2 regions of the Rahnella sp. PCH160 genome follow, and region 1 is predicted to be linked to the other one. Evidence: predicted binding sites of a transcription regulator. Region 1 holds the regulator's gene; the other holds the start of a gene.
The links. Region 1 encodes sigma-54, which starts transcription at its own class of promoters, with help from an activator protein. Its sites were predicted from a motif close to GTTGGCACANNTTTCGCTNT; they were not measured.

Region 1 (15,566 bases):
GATTTATTTGACGAAATTTCTGATGAATCCATGCAAATGGCGGAAGACGTGGTCAGCTGGTTCGGAAATTTACCGATTGAGGAAGCGTATTTACTCTCGGTGCATTTTGAAGTCGCAAGAGACAACGAACCGAAATAATCCTGATTTTTTGTTTTAACGAATTAACCAAATTGGAGATGTCAATTATGGGACAAGTATTAGTTGTGATCGGCGACCGTTTAGGTAAAGGTCAGAAAGTCGCTGCTGGCGTGGAAGCGGCTGGCGGAAGAGCCATTGTTGTCCCAGGTATGGCAGCAGATATGAAACTTGGCGACGTGATGAAAGCAGAAGGCGCGACCTTCGGTATTTCCTTCTGCGGCAGTGGCGGCGCGGGTGCGATTACCGCACAAAACAAATACGGATATAAAGCTAAGTACGGGATGCGTTCTCCGGAAGAAGGTGTCACGGCAATTAACGAAGGCTGTTTGGTATTAGGGTTCGGATTTATGGATAAAGAAGAACTGGGTCAGCGTCTGGTTGAAGCTTATAACAAGAAGTATGGTCAGGCGTAATGAAGCAACAATTAACCACGACAGTTCGGGTTGAAGGAAAGGGCGAAAATAAGGCTGCCGCCTTTTCTTCCGCACTGAGTCAGGTTCAGAGAACGGTTCTCAAATCTTCGGCCAGTAATGTCTTGCTGCGCATCGAACCGCAGGACGTCAAGGTTATTACGGCCGAGGAATCAGTAAAAAGAGAAAAGTTTCTGTTCTTTTTTCTGGCCAGGGAAAAAAAGAGTTATTACGTGGCGTTAGACATTACCGTCAACCTGACTGTTATTAATACGGAACAGGTGGTTTTTGTCACGAAATAAAAACGTTAGCTATAAATGACAAGGATATACTGATGTTTTTAATTATTTTATTTAAGTCGCTTATTATCGGCGGACTGGTAGGTGTGGGGGTAGGTGCCGGTGCGGCACGTATGTTCCACGCGCCTACCGTGCAAGGGATGGGGGCTTTTCGTACTCTGGGGGAATTAAATTCCTGTGAAGGCGATCCGGCTTCGCATTTTTCATTTGGTCTGGGCTTCTTCTTTAACGCCTGGGCTTCTTCCGTTGCGGCGGGTTCTTTCACACAGGACGTCGACCACCGCATCATCCCTCACTGGGCGACCGCTGCCCTGATGTTCAAAAACCGCAATGTGGCTGAAACCCTGCACGACCCGCGCAAGATGGCGATTGCGGGCGGCATCATCGGCATGATTGTGGTGGCTTTCTTAAACACCACCGCGTCTGCGGTGCCGGCGGCCTTGCAGGTGACGGCGATTAAAGTGCTGGTGCCTGCGGCTAACCTGCTGGTGAACACCGTGATGCCGGTGATTTTCTGGCTGGCGGCAATCGATGCAGGTCGTCGTTCCGGTTTCTGGGCCACCATTTTCGGCGGTCTGGCGCAGATGATCATGGGTAACGCCGTGCCGGGTCTGGTGCTGGGTATTCTGATCGGGAAAGGCGTTGAAGAAAGCGGCTGGAACCGCGTCACCAAAGTGATGATGGCGGCGATTATCGCGCTGTTCGCGCTGAGCGGCTTCTTCCGTGGTTTCGACGTCAAACTGTTGCAGTCTTTCATGCTGGATGTTCCCGCGTGGCTGAACGGCATTCACAACTCACTCAGCGGCAAGTAAGGGAGCATGACAATGGAAGAACAAGCCAAACGTGGTTTCTGGTACGCCGAGTGGTCGTTCCCGATCTTCGTCGGTCTGCTGTCCTCGGGCGTTTTCGCCGGGACGCACATGTATTACCTGTACGGCATTGGTGCGTTTAACGAAGTGGCGTTTGTCTCGATGCTGCGTTCAGGCATGGATACCGGCGTGTATGGCGCGGTTGCGGCCTTCGGTGCCAGTTTCCTGTTTGCCCGCATTATCGAAGGTTCACTGGTCGGTATTCTGGATATCGGCGGCGCAATCCAGACCGGTATCGGTCTGGGCGTTCCGGCGATGTTGCTCGGCGCGGGGATTATCTTTCCGGTGGCGAACTTCGCCGCCTCGCTGGTTACCGGCCTGATCCTCGGTTTAGCCGTGGGTTACATCATCATTCTGGCGCGTAAATTCACCATCAATCAGAGCAACTCCACCTACGGTGCGGATGTGATGATGGGCGCGGGTAACGCCTCCGGTCGTTTCCTCGGGCCGTTGATTATCCTCTCCGCGATGGCCGCGTCGATTCCAATCGGCCTGGGTTCACTGCTTGGCGCGCTGGGCTTCTACCTGTGGCAGAAACCGATCACCGGCGGTGCCATTCTCGGTGCGATGGTGCTGGGCGCTATCTTCCCGGTATCACTGTAAGTCATTCAATAAGAAAGCAGTAATCAGGCGTCAGGATTGCTCTGGCGCCTGAGATTATGGAGAACGTCGTATGTATGACTTAATCATCCGACAGGCAAAAAGCACAGACGGCAGCCTGACTGATATTGCAATTCAGGGCGGCAAGTTCGCCGCCATCGGCACGCTGGCCTCCGATGCCACCGCCCGCCAGACACTCGACCTTCAGGGCAAGGTTTACGCCAGCGCCGGTTGGATCGACTCCCACGTTCACTGTTACCCAAAATCGCCGATTTATCATGACGACGCTGACCTGATCGGCGTGGCCTGTGGTGTCACCACCGTGGCGGATGCCGGAAGTACCGGCGCAAGTGATGTCGACGATTTTTACAAGATCACCCGCGAAGCGAAAACCAACGTCTATGCGTTTCTGAATATCGCCCGCACCGGGATTGTTACGCAGAACGAACTGGCCGATATGGCGCAGATCGACAAAGTTGGCGTACGTGACGCCATTGCGCGCAACCCCGGTTTTATCATCGGGATTAAAGCGCGCATGAGCAGCAGCGTCGTCGGCCAGAACGGCATCAAACCGCTGGTTCGCGCCAAAGAAATTCAGCAGGAAAATAATGATTTACCGCTGATGGTGCATATCGGCAATAACCCGCCGAACCTTGATGAAATCGCGGATTTGCTGACTTCCGGCGACATCATCACGCACTGCTATAACGGCAAACCGAACCGGATCCTGTCACCGGAAGGCGTGCTGCGCGATTCGGTTAAACGCGCGCTGAGCCGTGGCGTGCTGCTCGATGTCGGGCACGGCACCGCCAGTTTCAGTTTCGACGTGGCGGAACTCGCCATCAGACAGGGCATTTTGCCCCACACCATCAGCTCCGATATTTACTGCCGCAACCGCATGAACGGGCCGGTTCACAGCCTGGCGACGGTGATGTCCAAATTCTTTAGCGTGGGCATGACGCTGACGCAGGTGATTGATTGCGTCACCTCTCACGCCGCTGATGCTTTACGCCTGCCTGCAAAAGGGCGTCTCGAAGTGGGCGCTGACGCCGACCTGACGCTTTTTGAACAGCGTTTTGTGCCGCAGGTATTTGTCGATTCCGAAGGGACGTCCGTGAAGGGCGAAAGTTTGCTGGTACCTCTGGCCGCCGTGGTCGCGGGTGTCACTCTGTTAACCGAAGAAGGGAAATCTGCTCATGTCTTCTGAACAATCTTTGTATGAAAAATATCAGCTGAAACAGGTTATTAACGCGTCCGGCCGCATGACGGCACTCGGGGTTTCCACGCCGCGCGAAGAAGTGGCGGCGGTGGTGAATACCGGCCTGAATCATTATTTCGAGATGAAGGATCTGGTGAATAAAACCGGCGCTTACATCGCTAAATTGCTGAATGTCGAAAACGCGGTGGTGGTGTCCTGTGCGTCTGCCGGGATTGCGCAGTCGGTCGCGGCTGTGATTGTCAAAGATGACGCCTGGCTGCTGGAAAACCTGCACGCCGCGCCGCTGGAAATCCCGCACGACATCGTGCTGCCCAAAGGTCACAACGTAAACTATGGCGCACCTGTTGCCACGATGGTGGCGATGGGTGGCGGAAAAGTGGTCGAGGCCGGTTATGCCAACGAATGCTCTGCGGCGCAGCTTGCGGCCTGCATTACGCCACGCACGGCGGCCATTTTGTACATCAAGTCCCACCATTCCGTGCAGAAAAGCATTCTCTCTGTGGAAGATGCGGCGGCAGTTGCGCGTGAACATAATCTGCCGCTGATTGTGGATGCGGCGGCCGAAGAAGACCTGACCTGTTATTACGAAATGGGCGCAGATCTCGTGATTTACAGTGGTGCGAAAGCCATTGAAGGCCCGACCAGCGGTCTGGTGCTGGGTAAAAAACAGTACGTCGAATGGGTGAAGCTGCAATCCGGCGGCATCGGCCGTGCAATGAAAGTCGGTAAAGAAGGCATTCTTGGTTTGACGCAGGCGATTGAAAGTTACATCACGCTGCCGAAAACCACCGGGCAGGAAATGGTCGACAAAATGACGCCATTTATCGCCAGCCTGAATGAAATCAATGGTGTGACCGGTCGTGTGGTGTGGGACAGCGCCGGGCGCGATATCGCCCGTACCGAAATCACGTTCGATGAAGCGGTTCTGGGCTGGAAAACCAAAGCCATTGTGGACGCCATGAAAAACGGCGATATCGCCATTTACTTCCGTGGCTACCGCGCCAATGAAGGCAAGATTGAAGTTGACGTGCGCAGCGTGACGCCGCCGCAGCTCGCCATCGTCGCCGACCGTTTCAAACAACTTTTCAGTGGAGAGAAAGCATGAAGCTGACCCCAAATTTTTACCGTGACCGCGTCTGTCTGAACGTGCTGGCAGGGTCAAAAGACAACGCACGGGATATCTACGAAGCCGCAGAAGGGCATGTTCTGGTGGGTGTGCTTTCCAAAAACTACGCGGATGTCGCAAGCGCCGTCGCCGACATGAAGGAATATGCCGCGCTTATCGAAAACGCGCTGTCCGTAGGCCTGGGCGCGGGCGATCCGCGTCAGTCGCTGATGGTCAGCCAGATTTCTCAACAGGTTCAGCCGCAGCATGTTAATCAGGTGTTCACAGGCGTCGGCACCAGCCGTGCGCTGCTCGGGCAGAACGACAGCGTAGTCAACGGTCTGATTTCGCCGACCGGTAAAGTCGGTTTCGTGAAAATTAACACCGGGCCGCTGAGCTCCGCTGCGAGTGACGCGATTGTGCCGGTGGAAACCGCGATTGCGTTGCTCAAAGACATGGGCGGCAGCTCGGTGAAATATTTCCCGATGGGCGGCCTGAAAACCCGCGAGGAGTTCGCCGCCGTGGCGCGTGCCTGTGCAGAACAGGATTTTTGGCTGGAGCCGACCGGCGGTATCGATCTGGAAAACTTCGAGCCGATTATGGAAATTGCGCTGGCCGCTGGCGTGACCAAAATCATCCCGCATATCTACAGCTCTATTATCGACAGCGCGACCGGCAATACGCGTCCTGAAGATGTGAAAACCCTGCTGGCCAGCGTTAAAAAGCTGATTGGTTGAAGGATTTTAACCTTCCGGTGTAATTTTTGATGATTGTAATATCATTCACTGAATGAATTAATAAGCTAACCACTTTGTCGGGCACTGATCAGTGCCCGTTACTGGCTCCGGTCTTTCAGGAAGAACCATGGTGAGATTTCCCAATCAACGGCTGGCGCAGCTTTTCGATGCGCTCCAGACCGAAACCCTGCCTCAGGATGAGCTGGCAAAACGTCTGGCGGTATCGACAAGAACGGTGCGCGCTGACATTACTGCGCTGAATGAAATCATTGCAGGTTACGGCGCGACGTTTGTCCACAGCCGGGGCAGCGGCTATCAGCTGCGCATCGATGATGCGGCGCTGTTTTCGTCGTTACAGCAATCAACGCAACGGAAACCTAACCCGACCCCGCGCACCGCCGCCGGACGGGTGAAGACGTTGCTGATCCGCTTTTTGACCTCAGCTTTTTCATTAAAGCTGGAAGATCTGGCCGATGAGTGGTTTGTCAGCCGGGGAACCCTGCAAAATGATATGGCTGAGGTGAGGGAGCATCTGACGCGCTATCACCTGAATATCGAAACCAAACCGCGCTATGGCATGAAACTGTTCGGCGCTGAGCTGGCGATCCGTGCCTGTCTGACTGATTTGCTGTTTCAGCTGGATGCCGAAGAACAGGCGAATCCGCTACTGAAGGCCGAAAGTCTGGAGCCGGAAGCCTTAGCTCCGTTAACGCGTTTTATGCATCAGTTGCTGACGCAGTCTTCCATTCGGCTGACGGATGAAGGCGAGCAGTACCTGATCCTTTACTGCGCCGTGGCGATCAAGCGGATTACCGGCGGTTATCCGCTGACGGATTTCGATGCTGAAGAGGGCGATCCAGCGGTGAAGCAGGTTTCTGTGCGGCTGGCGGCAGAACTGAAAAATCTGGTCGGGAAGGAAATTCCGGCTTCGGAAGAGGCGTATCTGCGGGTGAATATCGCCGCGCGCCGCGTACAGCAAATTTTGCCGACGGACATTAACGCCGACGACGATGAATCGCTGGTCGATTACATTCTTTCGTACATCAACTCGCACTATAACTATGATTTGCAGGGCGATAAGCAGCTTCGCGCGGATCTGCTCACGCACATCAAAACCATGATTACGCGGGTGAAATACCAGATCAATATCCCCAATCCGCTGCTCAATAATATTAAACAGCATTACCCGATGGCATATGATGTCACGCTGGCAGCAGTTTCAAGCTGGGGAAAATACACGCCGTATACGCTGAGCGAAAATGAGATCGGTTTTCTGGTGCTGCACATCGGCGTCGGGCTGGAGCGGCATTACAACATCGGCTACCAGCGCCACCCGCAGGTCATGCTGGTCTGCGATACCGGTAATTCGACCATCCGCATGATTCAGGCGCAGATTAACCGTAAATATCCGCAGCTGGTGATGAAGCAGGTCGTGTCGCTGCGCGATTACGAGAAGCTCGAACACATCGACGAAGATTTCATTATCTCCAACGCCCGCATTACAGAGAAGAATAAACCGGTGGTGGTGCTCTCGCCGTTCCCGACGGAATACCAGATGGAGCAGCTCGGCAAACTGGTGCTGGTCGATCGCACACGGCCTTATATGCTGGAGAAATTCTTCGACGAAAAACACTTCATGATCATCAATGAACCCATGACGCAGGCGGCGCTTTTCCGCCACGTCTGTTCGCAGCTTGAAGCGGAAGGGTATGTCGACCAGGCGTTTTACCCGTCGGTGGTGGAGCGCGAGGAGATTGTCTCGACCATGCTGGGTGAAGGGATTGCGTTACCGCATTCGCTCGGATTGCTGGCGAAGAAAACCGTGGTGATCACGCTGTTATCGCCACACGGGATTGCCTGGGGCGAAGGGGAAACGGCGCACGTGATTTTCCTTCTGGCGATCAGCAAGGCTGATTACGAAGAGGCGATGGCGATTTATGATTTGTTCGTGACGTTTGTGCGGGAACGATCGATGAGCCGTCTGCTGAGCAGTGAGAATTTTGAAAGCTTCAAGGCCATTGCAATAGATTGCCTTTCACGAATTTAGCCTGCGTCCTTGGCGCCGCAGCGGCGTTAGCGGCGTTCGCTCACCCGAATCACTGACTGATGTCAGCTCATCGGGACTCTCTCGCTTGCTGCCTTGCTGCAACGCCAATGACTTTGGCTAAGAGTGGGGGAGTCTTAATCCTCGTCGAAACCGGAGTTGATGAGATTAACGACGGCGGTCAGCGCCTGTTCTTCGTCGGGGCCGGTGGCTTCGATTTCAATCTGCTGACCTTTCGGAGAATCGAGCATCAGCAGGGCAATCACGCTGCTGGCTTCCGCCTCAATGCCTGTGCCGTTGCGCAGCATCACTTCTGACTCAAAGCTCTGCACCAGTTCAAATAACTTCATCGCCGGACGGGCATGCATCCCTAACCGGTTTTTGATTTCTACCGTTTGTTTAACCGTCATGATTTGCGTTTTTCCAGCGTGCGATGGCGGGACTGGACATTCTTCCCACGGGTACGGAAATAGTCTGCCAGCTCTTCGGCGATATACACCGAGCGGTGCTTACCGCCGGTACAGCCAATGGCGACGGTCAGATAGCTGCGGTTGTTGGTTTCCAGCGCCGGCAGCCATTGTTCAAGGTAGCTGCGCGTCTGGTAGATAAAGTTATGCACTTCGGTATGACGGTCAAGGAACGCGGCGACCGGTTTGTCGAGGCCGGTCATCGGACGCAGTTTCGGATCCCAGTGCGGGTTCGGCAGGAAGCGCACGTCGAAAACGTAATCCGCATCAATCGGAATACCGTGTTTAAAACCAAAGGATTCAAAGACCATGGTCAGTTCACGTTCGCGTTTGCCCAGCAGGCGTGTACGCAGCATTTCAGCCAGTTCATGAACGGACATCTCGGAGGTATCGATGATGAGATCGGCGGCAGAGCGCAAAGGCTCCAGCAAATCGGCTTCTTCATCGATAGCACTTTCAAGGGACAAGTTTTTGCTGGAAAGCGGGTGCAGACGACGGGTGTCGCTGTAACGGCGGATCAGGGTATTACGGTCAGCGTCGAGGAACAGCAACTGTGGCGAAAAGCTTTCCGGCAGCTGTGACATCGCATGCTCATAAACTTCCGGTGTTTCTGGCATGTTGCGAACGTCAATGCTGACGGCCGCAGACGTATTGCGTTCGACAAGGGTCTGGGCAAGCTGCGGCAATAATACGACCGGCAGGTTATCCACACAGTAAAAACCCATGTCTTCCAATGCCCTAAGGGCAACCGACTTCCCGGAACCGGAACGGCCGCTGACAATCATCAGCACCATGGTGTCACTCCCCTGGCATTCAGTGTTCAGAATTCATTTTCCCGGTGCGCTACCGGGAATAAGTAATTTATTCGTTTTCAGTCATTATATGGAACAATTCTTCGTCACTTTGCGCTCCGCGCAGACGACGACACACCCCTTTATCCGCCAGTTTTTTCGCGACTAAAGACAGGGTATGTAAATGGGTTTTACATTGATCTGCCGGAACCAGCAAGGCAAAAAGCAAATCCACAGGCTGATTATCGATAGCGTCGAAAGCGATCGGCTGTTCAAGCTGAATGAACACCCCGACGGCACGTAAAGTGTCTTCTTCCAGCTTTCCGTGCGGAATCGCGATCCCGGCACCGATCCCGGTGCTGCCCATGCGTTCACGGGTCAAAATGGCGTCAAAAATCACCTGCGGTGACAAATTTAATTGTTTGGCCGCCAGTTCGCTGATGATTTCCAGTGCGCGTTTTTTGCTGGCGCAATGAACGCCGCTTTTAGTGCATTCGGCATTAAGCACCGACGTTAATTGCATTGCAGTATCGTTAATCATGTCATCTTTCACTTTTGCGCTGTTTCACCCTTAAAGCTATATCGGCTCGTTTCCCGAAGGTCACAAGCCGATGCCCGAAGGTTTGTAGCACAGGGTTGGCTACATGAATGTCAGTGCTGTTTCAGTTTGTCTTTGTGCTTGTTCAACTGACGGGCCAGTTTATCAACCAGGCCGTCAATTGCCGCGTACATATCCTGATGTTCCGAGGTGGCATGCAACTCGCCTCCGTTCACATGCAAAGTGGCTTCCGCGACTTTCTGCACCTTTTCAACGCTCAACACCACATACACCTGATTAATCCGGTCGAAATACTGCTCAAGCTTGGCCAGCTTCGACGTGATGAATTCTCTCAGGGGATCCGTGATCTCAATGTGATGTCCGGTAATGTTGAGCTGCATAATGTCTTCCTTCTCTGTTGAGGTCAAACTAACTGTTTACGTTGGTTTGAGGGCGGGATGGACAAAGACTCTCGGTATTTGGCGACAGTCCTGCGGGCCACCATGATCCCCTGATCGGAAAGCAGGGTGGCTAACTTACTGTCACTGAGCGGTTTTACAGGATTCTCCGCTGCGATTAATTTCTTCACCAGCGCGCGGATCGCGGTTGACGATGCCTCGCCGCCGCTGTCTGTACTGACATGGCTGGAGAAAAAATACTTCAGTTCGAAAATGCCACGCGGGCTGTGCAGGAACTTCTGCGTCGTTACGCGTGAAATTGTCGATTCATGCATTTCCACGGCGCTGGCGATATCGGCCAACACCATGGGTTTCATAAATTCGTCACCTGACTCAAAGAACGCCTGCTGCTGCTCAACGATACAACGCGTCACTTTCAATAAGGTGTCGTTACGGCTTTCCAGGCTTTTGATCAGCCATTTGGCTTCCTGCAAATTGCTGCGGATAAATTGTCCGTCGCTGTCGCTGCGTGCGGAGTTTCCCATCGCGGCGTATTGCTGGTTGATCTTCAAACGCGGAATGCTGTCGGAGTTCAGTTCTACCGTCCAGACGCCCGTCACTTTACGCACCAGCACATCGGGGATCACATATTCGGATTCACCGGTGTTGATCGACTGGCCCGGACGCGGATCGAGAGACTGAATCAGCTGCATCGCTCCTTTCAGTGTATCTTCTTTTAGCCGGGTTGAACGCATAAGTGCGCGGAAATCATGGTTCGCCAGCAAATCCAGATGTTCGCTGATAATCAGACGGGCTTCGGTGAGGAAAGGGGTGTCTGTGGCGTACTGGGAAAGCTGGATCAGCAGGCAGTCACGGAGGTCACGCGCTGCCACACCGACCGGGTCAAAACGCTGAACGCGTTTGAGAACGGCTTCCACTTCGTCCATGCTGACGTTGTCGTCACCGATGCTTTCGAGGATGTCGTCAAGGGAAATGGTCAGGTAGCCGGTATCGTCTACGGCATCAACAATGGACGTTGCGATCGCGGCGTCAGTATCAGTAAACGGCGTCAGCTCAACCTGCCACATCAGGTAATCCTGAAGTGTCTGGGTGGTTTCGCCCTGATAAATCGGCAGCTCGTCGTCGCTGTAATCGTTGCCGGTGCCGGAAGGCGTGCCCGCGGTATAAATCTCGTCCCAGGTGGCGTCCAGCGGCAACTCTTCGGGCATGTCTTTTTGCTCGAGGGCTTCGCGGGTGTCTAACCCTTCGCTGTCCGGTGTTTCTACCGCATCAATCTCTTCATGCAGGTCAGTTTGTTCCAGCAGAGGGTTGCTCTCCAGCGCCAGTTGGATCTCCTGTTGGAGCTCAAGCGTGGACAGTTGCAACAGGCGTATGGCCTGTTGTAACTGAGGAGTCATTGCCAATTGTTGGCTGAGTCTGAGTTGCAAACCTTGCTTCATATCTTGGTTTTATTTCCGTTGATTACACACTGAGTAACTTCTGTCAGAGACCTGCCCGTGAGACTTTACGTCGAAACGGGCACGGTTCCGGCGGCACAGATCACAGACGGAATTCTTCACCAAGATAAACGCGTTTAACCTGTTCATCAGCAAGAATGTCGGCTGGCGTGCCGTGGGCGATCAATTTGCCCTGACTGACGATATAGGCACGCTCACAAACGTCGAGAGTTTCGCGAACGTTGTGGTCAGTGATCAGTACGCCGAGGCCACTGTCACGCAAATGCTCAATGATTTTTTTGATGTCGATGACGGAAATCGGGTCAACCCCGGCGAACGGTTCATCCAGCAGGATAAACTTAGGGTTCGCTGCCAGCGCGCGGGCAATTTCAACACGACGTCGTTCGCCACCGGACAATGACTGACCGAGGTTATCGCGCAAATGAGAAATATGGAACTCTTCCATTAACTCGTTGGCGCGGTCGTTACGCTGTTCTTTATTCAGATCGTCACGGATTTGCAACACCGCCATCAGGTTATCAAACACGCTCAGACGGCGGAAGATGGAGGCTTCCTGAGGAAGATAGCCAATACCGCGACGGGCACGGGTATGCAATGGCAGAAGACTGATGTCTTCATCGTCAACGATGATGCGGCCTGCATCACGTTGCACAATCCCGACGACCATGTAGAAGGTGGTGGTTTTACCCGCCCCGTTTGGCCCCAGCAATCCGACGATTTCTCCCGAATTAACATTCAGGCTGACATCTTCAACGACCTTGCGGCCTTTGTATGCCTTGGCCAGATTCTCTGCGATTAATTTTGCCATAAAATATCAGTTACTCTTTTTGGTCGGCTGGCCGCCTGCTGCAGGCGTTTTTTGTTGCAGCTGCGAAGGAACCAGAACGGTCGTCACACGGTTGCCTTTATCACTGAAGGCTTCCATTTGCTGTTTCTGCACCAGATAGGTAATACGATCGCCTTTCACGTTGCTGTCGAGTTGTTCAAGGTAAGCATTACCGGTCAGGGTCACGAGATCGTTTTCCACTTCGTAGCGGACTTTCTGCGCATGGCCTTTCACCGGCTTGCCGTTGTCCTGCATCTGGTAGAACGTGACCGGATTGCCGTAACCTTCCACCACTTCTTTGCCGGATACGCCCTGAGGACGGATCACAACAACTTTATCGGCTTTCACCTGGATGGTGCCCTGATTAACCACGACGTTACCGGTGAAGGTGGCCGTGTTGGTGTTCACATCCAGCGCCTGATTGGCGGAATCAATGGTGATCGGCTTCGTGGTGTCGTCTTTTAAAGCGAATGCCGGAATGCTCACGGCTAACAACGAGCTGACGATCAGGAGATCACGGATTTTATTTTTTGCTTGGAATTTCATAAGAGGTCGTTACCTTTTCGATCAGCTGTGCTGTCTTATCACGCAGATTGCCGCGCATTTTCATGCCGTTAGATGTAAAACCTGTGCCATAAAGCGTTACTTCATCGTCTGAGGCAACGTCCTGTGTCGTCAGGTTAACCCGGGCATTATCCGTTTTGATTCTTTGTAGCTGAGAAGTCTCTGGCGTCAGGCTATCGCCCTGCACATGCCCATAAAGATAGAGCATTTTATCCTGAGTCAACTTGGCCTTATCAGAACGCAGCACCCAGGTGGGTGTTTTATTCTTGTCATACATGGTCGCGACCGGGTTGGTAAACCACGTCACCTGATCGGCGGTATAGTATTTTACCTGGTCTGAAACCAATTTATACGTCAGGCTGCCCGTCGGGTCATACACCATCGTGACCGTGTGGGATGTCTGGTAAGTTGGATCCTGATCGTTAACCGCCTGCGGTGCGTCATCGCTGCTATCAGACAATGACCAGCCCACCAGAATCAGAACGATGGCCGTCAGGACCAGGATAATCCAAAGTTTTGTTTTACTCATATCGACAGCCCTTTGGCGTCCTCCAGCTTGCCCTGCGCCAGCAGAATCAAATCACACAATTCGCGCACTGCGCCACGTCCGCCAGCGATGCGGGTAACGTAATCTGCTTTCGGCAACAGAATCGGATGTGCATCCTGAACCGCCACGGAAAGACCCACTTCGGCCATCACCGGCCAGTCGATCAGGTCATCGCCGATGTAGGCCACTTCTTCGGCCCGCAATGACAGTGTATCTAACAGTTCACGGAAGGCCAAAAGCTTATCCGATTGCCCCTGATACAAATGGCGGATACCGAGGGTTTTAGCGCGATCTTCCAGTAATTTCGCATTGCGGCCTGTAATAATCGCGACCTCAATGTCAGATGTCAGCAGGCAACGGATGCCGTAACCGTCGCGGACGTTAAAACTTTTCAGCTCTTCTCCCTGATTTCCCATGTAGATCAGGCCGTCGGACATGACGCCATCCACATCACAAATCAGCAGGCGAACGGCTTTGGCGCGTTCGAGCACGTGGGTGCTGACCGGACCATAGCAGGTCTCCACCAGGGCTGCGCTATGATTCATTCGGGCTATTCCTCAATTAAACTACGCCAGCGCGCAGCATATCGTGCATATGTAACACACCTAACAACTGGTCACCATCGGCAACCATCACGCAGGTAATGTGTTTGTCTTGCATCAGATTCAGTGCGTCGACTGCCAGAAGCGATGGCCGGACGCGGATCCCGCCGGTCGTCATCACGTCTGCAATCGCCGCATTATTAATGTTCACGCCCATGTCAAAGATGCGGCGTAAGTCACCATCGGTAAAGATCCCTTCGATTTTCATCAAATCGTTGCAGATAACCGTCATGCCCAGATTTTTGCGGGTGATTTCCAGCAGGGCGTCACGCAAAGAAGCATCACGGCTGACGTGGGGGATCTCATCGCCGGTGTGCATAATATCGCTGACGCGCAGTAAGAGCTTGCGACCCAGTGCTCCGCCGGGGTGTGACAGGGCGAAATCTTCAGGGGTGAATCCGCGGGCTTCAAGCAGTGCCACGGCGAGCGCATCGCCCATGACTAAAACCGCAGTGGTGCTGCTGGTCGGTGCCAGCCCCAGCGGGCAGGCTTCTTTCGGCACGCGCACGCAGAGATGCACATCGGCGGCTTTGCCCATCGTGCTTTCCGGGTTGGACGTCATGCAGATAAGCGTGATATTCAGCCGTTTTAGCACCGGGATCAGCCCCAGAATTTCGTGAGCCTCGCCGGAATTGGAAATCAGTATGACGATATCTTGCTTCGAGACCATGCCCAGATCGCCGTGGCTGGCTTCGCCGGGGTGGACAAAAAATGCCGGCGTGCCGGTGCTGGCAAACGTCGCGGCCATCTTGCGGCCAATATGCCCGGATTTGCCCATTCCCATGACGACGACTTTTCCGGTGCAGGCGAAGATTTTTTCGCATGCACGGGTAAAGTCACCGTTAATGTATTGATCTAACTGCTCAAGTCCTTCACGTTCTGTTTTTAGCACATCACGCCCGACGGCCTGGAAATCAAAGTCGGAGGCGAAGGTAAAGTTAGCCATAGTCAGTTCCTGACAGAGTTCAGAAGGCAATGCTGTCCGGTAACAGGAACAGCACTGCCATATAAGCGATAAATCCGCACAGCAATAATGCACCGGCCAGATGCCCGATCCGGTGCTTGCGCATCAGGCACAGGCCGGAAAGCACCACGCTGACCGCCAGCATCACCCAGTAATCGCGGTGAAACGCATCCGGGTTAAACGAGCCGGGTGCCACCAGTGCGGGTAATCCCAGCACCAGACAGGTGTTAAAAATGTTGGCACCAATGATATTGCCCAGTGCGATATCATCTTCACCTTTAATTGCTCCGGCGATGAAGGTCGCCAGTTCCGGCAGGCTGGTGCCGATGGCGATGACCGTCAGGCCAATCACCAGCTCGCTGACACCAAAATACCGCGCAATGACTGTACTGTTGTCGACAATCATGCCGGACGCCAGCGGCATGATAATAAAGCCCAACGCCAGCCACAGAAATGCCACGGTGTTGCTGCTGTCTTGCGGAAGCTCGGACATTTGCTCGTAGGTCAGCGTGTCCAGCCCTTCTTTTTCGGCCGCACGGGCGATTTTTATCATCAGCAGCATAAACGCGGCAGCACTGGCCAGCAGTAAAACGCCATCCAGCCGGCTGAGTTCACCGTCGCTGATCAGAAAACCACACAACGCTGTGACCAGTAACAATAAAGGGAGTTCGCGGCGTAATATATCAGAACGAACGGAAAGTGGATGAATCAGGGCGGCACCGCCCAAAATCAGAAGAATATTAATGATATTCGAACCAATTGCGTTTCCAACGGCCAAATCCATTTGATCGTTGATGGCGGCGGTGGTGGAAACCACCAGTTCAGGCAGTGATATGCCTACGCCGACGACGGTCATGCCAATCACCAGTGGCGGCATGCCCAGCGAGCGTGCCAGCACAGCGGCTCCGTACACCAGACGATCGGCGGCGTAAACAAGCAGTAACAGGCCGACAATCATCAGTACGATAGC
Region 2 (15,566 bases), 790 kb from region 1:
GCGCAACAATTTGCCCCGGAATGCCTATGCACATCGCTGCTCCTCCAGCCACGCCAGCCACGCGTCCATGCCTTCGCCGGTGGTGGCTGAAAGGCGGATCACTTCAATCTCCGGGTTCACCTGCCGCGCGTTGGCGATGCAGGTTTCGACATCAAAACTGACGTACGGCAGCAGGTCGATTTTATTGAGGATCATCAGGCGCGAGGCCGCAAACATATGCGGATACTTCAGCGGTTTGTCTTCGCCTTCGGTGACGGAAAGCACCGCAACTTTGTGCCGTTCGCCGAGATCAAAACTCGCCGGGCACACCAGATTGCCGACGTTTTCGATAAACAGCAGGCTGTTATTGTTCGGCGACAACTGATGTACCGCGTCATGCACCATTTGCGCATCGAGATGGCAACCTTTGCCGGTATTCACCTGAATCGCCGGTACGCCGGTCGCGCGGATACGATCCGCATCATTGGTGGTTTGCTGATCGCCTTCCACCACCGCGCAGTCGAAATACGGCGCAAGACGGGTCAGGGTGCTGGTCAGCAGCGTCGTTTTGCCGGAACCGGGGCTGGACACCAGATTCAGCGCCAGAATGGACGCCTGCGCAAAATGTTCACGGTTATGCGCGGCAATATGATTGTTCTTGGCCAGCACATCCATTTCGATATCCACCAGGCGGCGCGGCGCAAAGGGCAAACCGTGCGAATGGCGCTGTTCGTGGTCATGCGAATGATCGTGATGGGAATGGTCGTGGTGAGAATGTTCGCTGCTGACGCCTTCAATCCGAAGCTCGCCGCTGGCACAACCGCAGGTACTGCACATAGTTTTCTCCCCGGGTTTACGGATACCCGTTATTCGATTTCAATTCGTTTGATTTTCATGCCGTCGTCGGCAATCACCCGCACATTGCGGCCGCCACACTCAGGGCAAAGCAGCACGTCGGGGCGGAACAGACGGATGTCTTTCTGGCAATCGTGGCACCAGCTTTGCGCCGCGGGCGTATCGAGATGCAACGTGCAGCCTTCGGCCAGCGTTTCGCGACAGGCCAGTTCAAAACAAAATTGCAGCGCTTCCGGTTCGACGCAGGAAAACGCCCCAATTTCCATCCACACAGCGGTAATTCGCCGCGCATTATTTTGCTGGCCAAATTTTTGCATTATTTCCACGGCATTCTGGCACAGCGTAATTTCGTGCATTATTTCCCCTCCCGATGGAGTCAGATAAAAGCGCTGTTGCAATATTAATGCCAGATTGCATCTCACCTATTAAAGGAAGCGTGTTCCCCGGTGACGGAATTAATACGTCATAACTGTCGAAATAAGGTGTCATCGACACGTCATTAATTCCCCCGCCATAAGTCACCAGACAGTGAAAACTCTTTCAATACAATGATTTTAAAGTATTTAAAAAATAAATTTCGACACTGGCACGCTTTATGCCATTAGAGAGTTATGCACCCTATTTTGTCGTCACAGGGCGGGAAAAACGGGCACTCACGCACAACATAATAACGGGTAATGACATGAGCACTCTCAGCGAACTGACCACAAAGGCCGACTACATCGCCAGCAAAAACAGCCATCTAAAATCACAGTGGCGCACTTATCAGAACAGCCTGATTCAGGCGATAACCCATTCAAACAAAAAGATTAATCACGAGTTCTGCTGTGGTGAAGATCAGGATATCCGCTTCACGCTGTTCAACCATTTCACCGTCAGCATTCACCTGAGCGATGACTTCTACAGTCAGGACATCGTGTACAGTCTGAACATGGCGCACAGCGGTGAAGAACCTCATTTCAAAACCTTTGCCCACGCCACGCTAAGTGAAGAGGGTAAGATTGACGGCACCACAGACATTCATGATAAAAACGCCGTTCTGGAACATTATTTAAATAAAATCTCCGCTATCTATCAGTGTATTTACGACTCCCTGCATAGCAATCAGCCTATTCAGGCACAATTAGAAAAATTACTCAGCCACGCCTGATTCATAGTCAGAAATACATTATCAGTCCGGTCTGACGGAAATATTTTCCCGCGCAGCGTGATTGCCGGTTTTTACCGGGATTAATTCCGACATAAATGTCGAAATGTCAATTTAAGTGCCGATTTCGTCACCTTTGACGAAATGAAAAGGAGACTTCATGAGTCGCATCGCCGCCATGAATCAATATGTGATCGCCGATCCGAAACTGTGTATCGGCTGCAACACCTGTATGGCCAGCTGTTCGCAGGAACATCAGCTGCACAGCCTGCAGTCTGCGCCCCGTTTGCAGGTGATGCGCAACCGGCTGGATTCCGCGCCGGTCATGTGTCACCAGTGTGAAGATGCGCCGTGCGCGCAGGTGTGCCCGGTCAATGCCATCACCCGTCAGGACGATGCCATTCATCTCAATGAAAGCCTGTGCGTGAGTTGCAAGCTGTGCGGAATTGCCTGCCCGTTTGGCGCAATCACCTTTTCCGGCAGCACGCCGCTGGATATTCCCCGCAACTGTAATACCTCAAAAGCGTTACCCGCTCCGCGTGCGCCGCGTGCTGTCAGCCCGTTCCTGGATTGCGTGCCCGGTTTACGCGCCGTGGCGGTGAAATGCGATTTATGCAGCTTCAGCCCGGACGGCCCCGCGTGCGTCAAAACCTGCCCGACGCAGGCCATCACGCTGGTTACCGCCAGTCTGTCCGAGCACAGCAGCCAGCAAAAACGCCTGAATGCGATGAACGCATTCCCTGCCAGTTATTCCACTTTCACCACGCCTGACGCGGGGGCTAAATCATGACAGCTTTGTTTGCTTTAGAACCCGCCTCTTTGCTGGCGCTGGCACTGCTTATCTGGCTGGTGAGCGGCGTGGCGGGCTGGATGTTTTCTGCCGCCGCACGCCTCAGCAGCCTGATTTCTGGGCTGGGCGGCATGCTGGCATCTGCGGCGGTTATCGTCGCCGCGTTTGAGATGGTTCAAAGCGGCGGCGCGGTTCAGACGCTGGCGTTGCCCGTGTTGCCGTTTACCGCCGAATTCAGCCCGCTGAACGGATTGTTATTGCTGGCGATGTCGGTGACGGCGCTGTTCAGCAGCCTGTATGCCTGCGCCTGGCTGGCGGGGACGACGACACGTAAACGCGGCCGCACCGGCTTATTGTGCAATTTTCTGCTGGCGGCGCTGACTGCGGCAGCAGTCGCCAGTAACGCGGTCCAATTGCTCCTGATGATGGAACTGGCCGCGCTGTGCGCTTACTTCCTGATCGTACAAACCGATGATGTGAAAAGCCGCCGTGCCGGTCTGAATCAGTTTCTGTCGGGTCGCCTCGGCACGGTTTGCCTGATTCTGGCGTTTACTGTTTTGCATCACGTCAGCGGCAGTCTGGATTTTGACGTTCTGCGCCACACGGCCTTCCCGGCGGGCGCGAAATCGCTGGCCTTCCTGCTGGCGCTGGCGGGCTTCGGGCTTTACGCGGGGATTATTCCGCTGCACGCCTGGGTGCCGCAATCGCACTCCAGCGCACCGGCACATGCGGCTGCGCTGTTCTCTTCCGTGCTGATGAAAATCGGCATTATTGGCATCGTAAAAGTCGGTCTGGATTTGCTCGGCGCACCGCCACTCTGGTGGGGCCTGATGGTGTTGTTGCTGGCAATCCTGACCGCGTTTATTGGCGGGCTCTACGCGCTGATGGAACACGATATCCGCCGTCTGCTGGCCTATCACACGCTGGAAAACGTCGGGATTATTCTGCTCGGCGTCGGCGGTGCAATGACCGGTGTGGCGCTGAATCTGCCGGAACTGGCGGCGCTGGCGCTGCTGGCCGGATTGTTCCATCTGTTCAACCACGGTTTGTTTAAAACCGCACTGTTCCTCGGTGCCGGTGAAATTGAAATGCAGACCGGCATAAAGGATATGGAAAAGCTCGGCGGAATTGCCCGTCTGATGCCGTGGACCGCCGTCGCCATGTTAATTGCGCTGATGTCGATGGCCGCGCTGCCGCCGCTTAACGGCTTTGCCAGCGAATGGCTGCTGTATCAGTCGCTGTTACAGCTGAGCGCCGCGCCGCTGTTTATCGCCCGTCTGCTCGGCCCGTTGCTGGCGGTCGGTCTGGCGCTCACCGGCGCGCTGGCGCTGATGTGCGTGGCGAAAGTTTTCGGCGTCACGTTCCTTGGCGCACCACGCAGTAAGGCGGCAGAAGCAGCCACGCCTGCACCGCTGGCGATGACGCTGAGCAGCGTTTTGCTGGCGCTGTTGTGCATCGTTTTCGGGGTGGCCTCACCGTGGATTATTCCGCACTTCGCTGCTGTAGCCGCTTCCGTGCTGAACGCGCCGGTTCTCCAGACCGCACAGCACGGCGCGGTATTTTCAACGACCTCCGCCGTTTCCGCCCCGATGGTGGCGCTTCTGCTGCTGGCGATGCCCTTGCTGCCGTGGATTATTGCTGCCGTTCTGCGCGGTGCCCGCCTGCCAAACCGCCTGCGTGGCGATGCCTGGGCCTGTGGTTACGGGCATTCCGCTGACATGGTGGTCACCGCGACCGGTTTTACCCAGCCGCTGCGCGTGATGTTCGGGCCGCTGTACCGCCTGCGCCAGTACGTTATGCCCGCCAAACTGGTGAGCACGCTGCATCAGGGCTGGCTCGGGGCTTTCTGCCGTCGTCTGGCTTTCATCGAACTGGCCGTGTTGCTGGTCGTGGCTTTTGCCTGAGGAACTGACTATGAATTTTCCCTTTTTGCTGAACAGTTCTCTGTGGCCGCTGGCGCTGATTCAGGCCGTCGCGCTGCTGGCGGTGGCTCCGCTGTTTGCCGGATTCAGCCGCGTGATGCGCGCCCGGATGCACAACCGGCGCGGGCCGGGGGTATTACAGGAATACCGTGATATCGCCAAATTACTCAAACGCCAGAGTGTGGCACCGGCGGCGTCCGGCCCGGCGTTTCGCAGCATGCCGTATCTGCTGACCGGCGGCTTGCTGGTCATCGCCACCGCGTTACCGGTGGTCACGCTGGCCTCGCCGATGGGCGCGGCGGGCGACCTGATCACCGTGATTTATCTGTTCGCCGTGGTGCGTTTTGTGTTTGCCATCGCCGGGCTGGATACCGGCAGTACGTTCACCGGCATCGGTGCCAGCCGTGAAGCGGTGTTAGGCGTGCTGGTGGAACCGATTCTGTTGCTCGGCCTGTGGGTCGCCGCGCTGGTGGCGGGTTCCACCTCGCTGGGGGCGATTTCTACCCGCGTGCTGCACTGGCCGGTGTCGTCTTCCCTGACGCTCATTCTGGCCGGTCTGGCCTGTGCGTTTGCCACGTATATCGAAATGGGCAAATTACCGTTTGATATGGCCGAAGCCGAGCAGGAATTGCAGGAAGGTCCGCTGACCGAATATTCCGGTGCCGCGCTGGGCGTGCTGAAAATGGGTATCAGCCTGAAACAGCTGGTGGTGCTGCAGCTGTTTCTCGGCCTGTTCTTCCCGTTCGGACAGGTGGAACACATCACGCCGGTGGCATTGCTGATTGCCGTGGTGCTGAGTCTGGTGAAGCTGCTGATCGCCGTTTTTCTGGTGGCGCTTATCGAGAACAGCGTCGCCCGTCTGCGTTTTCTCAAAACGTCCCGCACCACTTGGGCGGGGTTCGGGCTGGCATTTCTGGCGCTGGTTTCCTGGCTGGTCGCAGGCTGACCTGACATTTTTCTTATCCCGCCACGGCGGGAAGAGGCTTTGCAATGAGTGAGTTCAATACCGCATTAAATCAAAACCCGGTCGGCAAACATTATCTTGCCGCGCTGGCGAAACAGTTCCCGTCTGCCATTTTAGGCAGCGAATGGCAGACCGATACGCAGGCGACGGTGACCATCAAACTGAACGCGCTGCCGGAAGTGGTCGAGTGGTTGTATTACCAGCAGGGAGGCTGGCTTTCTGTGTTATTTGGCAATGACGAGCGCACGCTGTGCGGCAACTATGCGCTGTATTACGTGCTGTCGATGGAAAAAGGCGTGAAGTGCTGGATCACCGTGCGCGCCGAAGTGGATCCGGTTTCACTGGAATTCCCGTCCGTGACGCCGCGCGTGCCCGCGGCAGTCTGGGGCGAACGCGAAGTCCGCGATATGTACGGTTTGCGCCCGGTCGGGTTGCCGGACGAACGCCGTCTGGTGCTGCCGGATGACTGGCCGGATGATCTCTATCCGCTGCGCAAAGATTCGATGGATTACCGTCAGCGCCCGGCACCGACCACCGACGACGAAACCTATCCGTTTATTTCGCAAGCCAAAGAAGGCAGCAAAATTGTGCCGATTGGCCCGCTGCACGTCACTTCTGACGAACCCGGACATTTTCGTCTGTTTGTCGATGGCGAAGACATTATCGACGCGGATTACCGTCTGTTTTACGTCCACCGGGGTATGGAAAAACTGGCGGAAACCCGCATGGGGTATAACGAGGTCACGTTCCTTTCCGACCGCGTGTGCGGCATCTGCGGCTTTACGCACAGCGTGGCGTACACCTCGTCGGTTGAAAATGCGATGGGAATTGTGGTGCCGGAACGCGCCCAGATGATCCGCTCAATTCTGCTGGAAGTGGAACGCCTGCACAGCCATTTGCTGAACCTCGGGCTGACCTGCCATTTCGTCGGTTTTGACTCAGGCTTTATGCAGTTTTTCCGCATCCGCGAACAGTCGATGAAGATGGCCGAAATCCTCACCGGCGCACGCAAAACCTATGGTATGAACCTGATCGGCGGGATGCGTCGCGACATCTTAAAAGACGACATGATCCAGACGATTGCGCTGGCGGGCAGTATGCGCCGTGACCTCAATGAGCTGGTGGATATCTTGCTCAGCACACCGAATACCGAACAGCGCAGCGTCGGCGTCGGCATTCTCGATCCGCAGGTGGCGCGTGATTTCAGTAACGTCGGCCCGATGGTGCGCGGCAGCGGTCACCGCCGCGATATGCGTCTGGATCATCCTTATGCCGGCTACGCCAAGCTGCCGTTTGAGATTTGCAGCGAAACCGGCAACGACGTGTATTCCCGCCTGAAAGTCCGCATCCACGAAGTCTACAACGCCCTGAACATGATTGAGTTTGGCCTGCAAAGCCTGCCGGGCGGCCCGCTGGCGGTGGAAGGGTTTACCTATATTCCGCACCGCTTTGCCCTCGGTTTTGCCGAAGCCCCGCGCGGCGACGATATCCACTGGAGCATGACCGGCGACAACCAGAAGCTGTTCCGCTGGCGCTGCCGTGCGGCGACGTACGCCAACTGGCCGACGCTGCGCTACATGCTGCGCGGCAATACGGTGTCCGACGCCCCGCTGATCATCGGCAGTCTCGATCCTTGCTATTCCTGCACCGACCGCATGACCGTGGTCGATGTGCGTAAGAAAACGACCATTGTCGTGCCTTACAAAGAGATCGAACGTTACGGCATCGAACGCAAAAATTCGCCGCTTTAAGGAATCGCTTAAATCATGCTGAAACTGATTAAAAAAGTGCTGAAAACGGGCACAGCCACCGTGGGTTATCCGTTTACGCCGCTGGATCTTGCGCCGAATTTTCGCGGCAAGCCGCTGTACACCGCGCAGCAGTGTATTGCCTGCGGAGCCTGCGCCAACGCCTGCCCGTCTAACGCGCTGACCATGACCACGGCGGAAGACGGCGAAACCCTGCGCTGGCAGCTGTTTTTAGGCCGCTGCATTTTCTGCGCCCGCTGCGAGGAAGTCTGCCCGACGGCGGCCATCAAACTGTCGCAGGAATTTGAACTGGCGGTATGGCGCAAAGAAGATCTGTACGAAACGGCGGATTTCCCCATTTGCCATTGCCGTGAATGCGGCAAACCTTACGCCGTGCAAAAGGAAATCGACTTCGCGCTCAGCCTGTTGCAGGAAAGCGCGGCGCTGAGCGACCGGCAAATCGCCGACCGCCGCGTGCAGTACGAAACCTGTCCGTCATGCAAGAAAATGCACAGTCTTTCTTCCACCGACCGTATTGATATCGGCCGCCATATGAACACGGAGGCCCGTTCATGAGTCATAACCCGATTGCACCGCGTGACGAAAATGGTCTGCCGGTGCCCGTCACGCTTGACGAAAGCATCGCAAAGCTGAAATCCACCCTGTTGCACAGCATCCGCCGCTCCGCCTACGTTTACCGCGTGGATTGCGGCGGTTGTAACGGCTGTGAGATTGAGATTTTCGCCGCGATTTCACCGCTGTTTGACGCCGAACGTTTTGGCATCAAAGTCGTGCCGTCACCGCGCCACGCCGATATTCTGCTGTTCACCGGCGCGGTCACCCGCGCCATGCGCATGCCCGCGCTGCGCGCCTGGGATTCCGCACCGGATCCAAAAATCTGCATTTCTTACGGTGCCTGCGGCAACAGCGGCGGGATTTTCCACGACCTTTACTGCGTCTGGGGCGGCACCGATAAAATCGTGCCGGTCGACGTGTATATTCCGGGTTGCCCGCCAACACCGGCGGCCACCATTTACGGCTTCGCGATGGCGCTTGGTTTGCTGGATCAGAAAATCAAAGGCCAGCAGCACGATGAGGCCGCTGCGACTCCGGCGGAATTACTGCATCCGGATCTGCCGCAGCCGTTGCGTGTTTTACTCGACCGCGAAGCGCGCCGTATGGCCGGTTACCGCTATGGTCGCCAGATTGCGGACGAGTTTATGAATATCGTGGCAGCGCCCGGTATTCAGCCGGTGGAGCAGCGCGTTTCAACCTACCTCAGTGAACGCGGCGACCTGCGTCTCACTGAAATTGTCGGCAACCTGCAACAGATTTATCAGCAAGTTCTGCGCGGGGAGGTACGCCTGTGATGACGTCAGGAAACGACCAGCGCTACGCGCAGCATCAGCCTTTTTCCGGCCATCAGGCCGAAAAGAACAAAGTCATTTTTTACTCGCTGAGCAGCAAATTTGTCGATGAAAAAAGTGCGCAAAAGCGCAGCTCGCAGAAAGTGCAGGAAGTGGTGTATTACAGCCTGGCCATCGGCCACCACCTCGGGGTGATCGACTGCCTGAAATCCCGCCTCGAATGCCCGCTCACCGGCTACCAGCAATGGGTCAGCTGCCTGCCCGAACAGGGCGAAGCCTACCGAAAACTGGCGGGCGTACAGCGTTTTGGCGAAATCAATATCGACAGCAGCCACACGCATTTACTGGCGCTGGCGCTGCGTGACGCCCGCCCGCAAATGAATGAAGAACAGCAGGGCTGGAGCGACCGGCTTATTGCCCTGCTCGGACAAATCGAAAGCGACCCCGCCATGTACCTGATGGTCAGGAGATACGATGCCTGATTCCGCTTCCCGGTACGCGCTGCTTTGCGTGGGCAACAGCATGATGGGTGATGACGGTGCCGGCCCCCGGTTGGCAGAACTGTGCGCGGAAAAACCACTCAGCGGCTGGACGGTCGTTGACGGCGGTGCCGCGCCAGAAAATGACATCAGCTATTTACGCGAGCTGCGCCCGGCGCATCTGGTGATCGTGGACGCCACTGACATGGGGCTGATGCCCGGCGAGATGCGCATTCTCGAAGAAAGCGACATCGGCGAAATGTTCATGATGACCACCCACAATTTACCGCTGACGTTTCTCATGCAACAGCTGCGTGAGGACATCCCGCAAATCACGTTTGTCGGCATTCAGCCGGACGTCGTCGCGTTTTATTACCCGATGAGCGACGCCGTGGAACAGGCCGTCGTCCGCCTGCATCAGTTATTACCGGCGCTGGAACAGGGCATGGGCATCGCGCCATTTCAGGCCGAAACCGCCTGACCGCGTTGTCGACAGAATTGTCGATTCGGTGACGACGCGGATATGACGTCAGTGACACGCGTCGTGACCGGCAGTCTTAAAATCATATAAGATATTGAATTACTTGAATAAAAATAAAACCATGAAACTGGCATGGTTTATGTATAGCAGTAGATGAAAACTTTTAACCACTTCATTTTAAGTACACAGAAATCCCCTAAGGGAGTCATACATGAACCGGTTCATCATCGCCGATCCTAAAAAATGCATCGGCTGCCGTACCTGTGAAATTGCCTGCGTCATGGCGCACAGCGATTCTCAGGATATCTCGCTGCTGAATGCCGCGACTTTCGCCCCGCGCCTGCACGTCATTAAAGGCGTGAATCTCAGCACCGCGGTGATGTGTCGCCAGTGCGAAGACGCGCCTTGCGCCAACGTCTGCCCGAACGGCGCGATTCTGCGTACCGGCGATCACGTTCAGGTGATGCAGGAACGCTGCATCGGCTGCAAAACCTGCGTCGTCGCCTGCCCGTACGGCGCGATGGAAGTGGTCACCAAACCGATTTTCCGCCAGAACGGCGCGGCAATGGTCGCCACGTCGGACAAAGCCGAAGCACATAAATGCGACCTGTGCCAGGGCATCGCAGGTGGCCCGGCCTGTATGGAGGTTTGCCCGACCAAGGCGCTTTTCGCCATCGACCGTAATCACTTACAGGAAATGAACGCAGAAAAACGCCGCCGCGCTGCGCTCGACAGCACATCTCCCCTGCTGTTTTAACTCCGGATAGAGGAAGTAATCACATGAAAAAAGTCACCACTGTCTGCCCGTATTGCGGGGCCGGATGTAAATTGAATCTGGTTGTGGATAACGGAAAAATCATTCGCGCCGAAGCCGCCAACGGCGTCACCAATCAGGGCGAACTCTGTCTGAAAGGCTATTACGGCTGGGATTTCCTGAACGATACTAAACTGCTAACCCCGCGCCTGACGCAGCCACTGATCCGCCGCCAGAAAGGCGGAAAATTCGAAGCCGTCACCTGGGATGAAGCCATCCGCTATACCGCGCAGCGCCTGAAAGAAATCAAACAAAAACACGGCCCGCGTTCAATTATGCACACCGGTTCTTCCCGGGGTACCGGCAACGAAACCAACTATGTGATGCAGAAATTTGCCCGTGCGGTCATCGGCACCAACAACGTCGACTGCTGCGCCCGCGTGTGTCACGGCCCGTCCGTTGCCGGTTTGCAGGCCACGCTCGGTAACGGCGCAATGAGTAACTCCATCGGCGATATCGAGAATTCAAAATGTTTGCTGGTGATCGGCTATAACTGCGCGGATTCTCACCCGATCGTCGCGCGTCGCGTGATTAAAGCCAAAGAGAAAGGCGCACAGATTATCGTCTGTGACCCGCGCCGTATCGAAACCGCACGCATTGCCGACCAACATCTGCAAATCAAAAACGGCTGCAACATGGCGCTGGTGAATGCGTTTGCCCATGTGCTGATCGAAGAAAATCTGTATGACCACGACTACGTGGCGAAATACACCGAAGGCTTCGAGGAATACCGCAAAAACGTTGCCGATTATTCACCGGAAGCGGTCGCTGAGCAGACCGGTGTTTCAGCGCAGCAAATCCGTCAGGCGATGCGCACCTACGCCGCTGCACCTTCTGCCACCATCATGTGGGGCATGGGCGTGACTCAGTTTGGGCAGGCCGTGGATGTGGTGAAAGGGCTGGCCGGGCTGGCATTGCTGACCGGTAATCTGGGCCGTGCCAACGTTGGCGTCGGCCCGGTGCGCGGACAAAATAACGTGCAAGGTGCCTGTGACATGGGCGTTCTGCCGAATGAATTCCCCGGCTATCAGTCGGTCACCGACCCGAAAGTTCGTGCGAAATTTGCCGATGCGTGGGGCATTGACGTTAACCAGATGGACACCGAAGTCGGCCACCGTATTACCGAAATCCCGCATCTGGCGATTGAAGGCCATGTGAAAGCCTATTACATCATGGGCGAAGATCCGTTGCAGACTGAGGCCGATTTAAGTCTGGTACGCAAAGGCTTCGAGGCGCTGGAATTTGTGGTGGTGCAGGATATTTTCATGACCAAAACAGCGGAACAGGCCGATGTGATCCTGCCTGCGACATCCTGGGGGGAACACGGCGGTGTCTTCTCCTGCGCCGACCGTGGCTTCCAGCGTTTCGAGAAAGCCATCGAACCGAAATACAACGTAAAACGCGACTGGGAAATCATCAGCCTGCTGGCGACAGAACTCGGTTATCCGATGCATTACAACGACAACCAGGAAATCTGGGACGAAATGCGCAGCCTGTGCCCGCTGTTTTATGGCGCAACCTACGAAAAAATGGGTGAACTCGGGCACATTCAGTGGCCTTGTACCACGCTGGAAAGCCCGGGGACGCAGTACCTTTACGCGGATAATCGCTTCGATACGCCGACCGGCAAAGGCCAGCTATTTGCCGCACCGTGGCGCGCACCGGCAGAAGTGCCGGATGAAAGTTACCCGCTGGTGCTGTGTACCGTCCGTGAAGTCGGCCACTATTCCTGCCGTTCAATGACCGGCAACTGCGCCGCCTTGCAAACGCTGGCCGACGAACCGGGTTTTGTGCAGATGCATCCGCAGGACGCCGAAGCGCTGGGCATCCGTGACCAGCAACTGGTCTGGGTCGCCTCGCGCCGTGGCAAAGTCATTTCACGCGCTAACTTCAATGAACGTATCAATATCGGCGCGGTGTACATGACTTACCAGTGGTGGATTGGTGCCTGTAACGAACTGACGCAGGAAAATCTGGATCCGATTTCCAAAACGCCGGAAACCAAGTATTGCGCCGTTAACGTTGAACAGATTGCCGATCAGCGCTGGGCAGAAAACTACGCACAGCAAACCTACAGCGACATGAAAGCACGCCTGCGCAGTGCCGTTGAGGATGTGATCCCGGTGGTGGAAGTCTAATTTTTTAGCGACTCCCCCTGCAAAGTGGGAGGTTTTTAAGCTCCTTCCCCTCTCACGAGGGGAAGGTTGGGATGGGGTGTGGGTCTGATCGGTCACAATCCCAGTTGCCTGCTAAACCCCCTCCCAACCTCCCCCTTCGCAGGGGGAGGAGCACACCCAAATCCCCCAAAATTCCATGAGGCTGTATGTTTGATTCTCACGTGATCCGTATCTGCGGCAAGGTTCAGGGCGTCGGTTTCCGGCCTTTTATCTGGCAACTGGCAGACAGGATGCAGCTTCGCGGCGAGGTGTGTAATGACAGCGCGGGCGTGGAAATAAGACTTTTTCAGCCCGCTGATATTGATACGTTTATCGCTCAGGTAAAACGTGAATGTCCGCCGCTGGCGCGCATTGACAGTGTCAGTGTCGGCCGTTTTAACTGGCAAATTCCTCCGCAAACTTTCTCCATTACAAACAGCCGTCGCCAGCAGATGAGCACGCAGGTGGTGCCCGACGCGGCGACCTGTCCGGAATGTCTGAAGGAAATCACCCGTCCCGGCGACCGCCGTTTCGGCTATGCCTTCACCAACTGCACGCATTGCGGCCCGAGATTCACGATCATCCGCGCGATGCCTTATGACCGCCCTGCCACCAGCATGGCGGAATTTGCGCTGTGCCCGGCATGTCAGCAGGAATATCAGGATCCCGCCGACCGGCGCTTTCACGCACAACCGGTCGCCTGCCCGGACTGCGGGCCACAAGTCCGCGCCACGCGGCAAAACGGTGAAACGCTGGCACAGGGAAATGCCGCGCTGAGATACGCCGTGAGCGCATTGCAGGCGGGTGAAATTGTCGCGATCAAAGGGTTGGGCGGTTTTCATCTGGCATGCGATGCCACGCAACAGAGCGCAGTAATGCGGCTGCGGGAACGCAAAAATCGCCCGTCAAAACCACTGGCGGTGATGCTGCCCGATATCCGCTGGCTGGCACAATGCAGCAGTGAAGACAGCCCGCAGTGTGCCTTGCGCGAAATGCTCAGTTCCCCTGCGGCGCCGATTGTGCTGACGGTGAAAAGCGCAACGTCACCTTTGTGCGCGGCGGTGGCGCCGGGGCTGGATGAGGTCGGCCTGATGCTGCCGTTTACGCCGTTGCATCACTTGCTGATGCAGGCCTGCGGCACGCCGCTGGTGATGACATCAGGTAACGCGGCCGGGCGCGCGCCGGTACTGAACAATGACGATGCACTTCGTCAGCTCGACAAAATTGCCGATGTCTGGCTTTTGCATAACCGCGATATCGTTCAGCGCGCCGATGATTCACTGGTTCGGCTGACGCCGCAGGGCACCGACGTTTTACGCCGTGCTCGGGGTTTTGTGCCCGACGCAATCCCCCTGCCCGCCGGTTTTGACACCCAGCCGCCTGTACTGGCGCTGGGCGGTGACCTCAAAAATACGTTCTGTCTGGTGCGCGGCAATCAGGCCATTCTCAGCGCCCATTTCGGTTCGCTGGCTGACGGTGATATTGCCCGGCAGCAACAGCAGGCGATTGAACATTTTCTGCATCTTTATGAATGCACGCCGGTGGCGATTGCCCGCGATGCACACCCCGCTTACGTCAGCCACGCTCAGGCTGAAAGCCACGGAATACGGGTGGTTGACGTACTTCACCATCACGCGCATCTCGCTGCCTGTCTGGCAGAAAACGGCTGGCCGCTGGACGGCGGCAACGTGATCGGGCTGGCACTGGACGGGCTGGGTTACGGCATTTTCGCAGGCAAAACGGGGGCGCTGTGGGGCGGTGAATGTTTGCAGGTGGATTATCTGCATTGCGAACATTTAGGCGGATTACCCGCCGTGGCGCTGCCCGGAGGCGACCGCGCGGCGCATGAACCGTGGCGTAATTTGCTGGCGCAGTGGCAGGCTTTCGTCCCCGGCTGGCAGTCACTTTCTGAAGCGTGCGTGCTGGATGGACACCCGTGGCTGCCGCTGTCGAAAGCCATCGCCGCCGGTGTGAATTCGCCGCTGGCGTCTTCGTGCGGGCGACTGTTTGATGCCGTCGCCGCCGCACTCGGCTGCGCCCCCGCGCAACTGAGCTGGGAAGGCGAAGCCGCCTGCCAGCTCGAAGCGCTGGCACACCGGGCGGAGGGTATTTCGCATCCGGTTACGTTCCCGCTGCACCCTACGCCCGACGGCACTTTTCTGGATTTAGCCACTTTCTGGCAGCAGTGGCTCGGCTGGCAGGCGTCACCTGCCGCGCGGGCTTTCGCCTTTCATGACGCACTGGCGCAGGGTTTTGCCGCCCTCGCCCGTTTTCATTGTGTCCGCACTGGCACCCGCACCGTCGCACTCGGTGGCGGCGTGTTGCATAACCGCCTGCTCCGCCAGCGTTTGCATCATCATCTGTCGCCTTTACAGGTGCTGATGCCGCAACGCATTCCGGCCGGCGACGGCGGGCTGGCGCTCGGTCAGGCCGTCGTCGCCTGTGCACGTCTGCAGTTCTCTTCTTCTGTTTCAGCTTCTTTATCAAAACAATAAGGATCCCCATGATTAGCCGTGACATTTTCCACACCCACCGCCGCGCTTCCTGGTTGTTAACCGCGCTGCTGGCCATTAATTTACTGGCCTGGGGCTGGGCATTTCTGGTGTTTCGTCATCATGCGGCACTGATGGCAGCAGCGTTGCTGGCTTACGGATATGGCCTGCGGCACGCGGTCGATGCAGATCATATTGCGGCTATCGATAACGTGACCCGCAAGCTGATGCAGCAGGGTCAGCGGCCAGTGGCGGTCGGGGCGTTTTTCTCTCTCGGGCATTCCAGCATTGTGGTACTGGCCTGCGTGGCGATTGCCGCCACGTCACTGGTGTTCGGCAACAAAATCGGCTGGCTGCATGAGTACGGCAGCA

Region 2: the regulator sigma-54 is predicted to act here: its motif matches at 1,417-1,436, upstream of hycA (formate hydrogenlyase regulator HycA).

What each region holds. Positions count from the first base shown of each region.
Region 1 is NZ_JBLOGT010000001.1:1,452,657-1,468,222, forward strand. It holds gene ACM5QY_RS06710 (glycine dehydrogenase) at 1-138, shown strand, start outside; gene ACM5QY_RS06715 (SFCGS family glycine-rich protein) at 186-551, shown strand; gene ACM5QY_RS06720 (DUF4312 family protein) at 551-850, shown strand; gene ACM5QY_RS06725 (DUF4311 domain-containing protein) at 883-1,659, shown strand; gene ACM5QY_RS06730 (DUF4310 family protein) at 1,672-2,319, shown strand; gene ACM5QY_RS06735 (amidohydrolase/deacetylase family metallohydrolase) at 2,390-3,523, shown strand; gene ACM5QY_RS06740 (DgaE family pyridoxal phosphate-dependent ammonia lyase) at 3,513-4,640, shown strand; gene dagF (2-dehydro-3-deoxy-phosphogluconate aldolase) at 4,637-5,377, shown strand; gene ACM5QY_RS06750 (BglG family transcription antiterminator) at 5,505-7,424, shown strand; gene npr (PTS phosphocarrier protein NPr) at 7,559-7,831, opposite strand; gene rapZ (RNase adapter RapZ) at 7,828-8,682, opposite strand; gene ptsN (PTS IIA-like nitrogen regulatory protein PtsN) at 8,750-9,232, opposite strand; gene hpf (ribosome hibernation promoting factor) at 9,331-9,618, opposite strand; gene rpoN (RNA polymerase factor sigma-54) at 9,642-11,075, opposite strand; gene lptB (LPS export ABC transporter ATP-binding protein) at 11,176-11,901, opposite strand; gene lptA (lipopolysaccharide ABC transporter substrate-binding protein LptA) at 11,908-12,465, opposite strand; gene lptC (LPS export ABC transporter periplasmic protein LptC) at 12,443-13,012, opposite strand; gene kdsC (3-deoxy-manno-octulosonate-8-phosphatase KdsC) at 13,009-13,575, opposite strand; gene kdsD (arabinose-5-phosphate isomerase KdsD) at 13,592-14,578, opposite strand; gene ACM5QY_RS06805 (calcium/sodium antiporter) at 14,598-15,566, opposite strand, start outside.
Region 2 is NZ_JBLOGT010000001.1:2,245,388-2,260,953, reverse strand. It holds gene ACM5QY_RS10595 (HypC/HybG/HupF family hydrogenase formation chaperone) at 1-34, opposite strand, end outside; gene hypB (hydrogenase nickel incorporation protein HypB) at 25-816, opposite strand; gene hypA (hydrogenase maturation nickel metallochaperone HypA) at 846-1,190, opposite strand; gene hycA (formate hydrogenlyase regulator HycA) at 1,517-1,984, shown strand; gene ACM5QY_RS10575 (4Fe-4S dicluster domain-containing protein) at 2,160-2,771, shown strand; gene ACM5QY_RS10570 (proton-conducting transporter transmembrane domain-containing protein) at 2,768-4,675, shown strand; gene ACM5QY_RS10565 (respiratory chain complex I subunit 1 family protein) at 4,686-5,639, shown strand; gene ACM5QY_RS10560 (hydrogenase large subunit) at 5,684-7,408, shown strand; gene ACM5QY_RS10555 (formate hydrogenlyase complex iron-sulfur subunit) at 7,424-7,981, shown strand; gene ACM5QY_RS10550 (NADH-quinone oxidoreductase subunit B family protein) at 7,978-8,775, shown strand; gene ACM5QY_RS10545 (formate hydrogenlyase maturation HycH family protein) at 8,775-9,254, shown strand; gene hycI (hydrogenase maturation peptidase HycI) at 9,247-9,732, shown strand; gene hydN (electron transport protein HydN) at 9,944-10,489, shown strand; gene fdhF (formate dehydrogenase subunit alpha) at 10,513-12,684, shown strand; gene hypF (carbamoyltransferase HypF) at 12,870-15,197, shown strand; gene ACM5QY_RS10520 (HoxN/HupN/NixA family nickel/cobalt transporter) at 15,206-15,566, shown strand, end outside.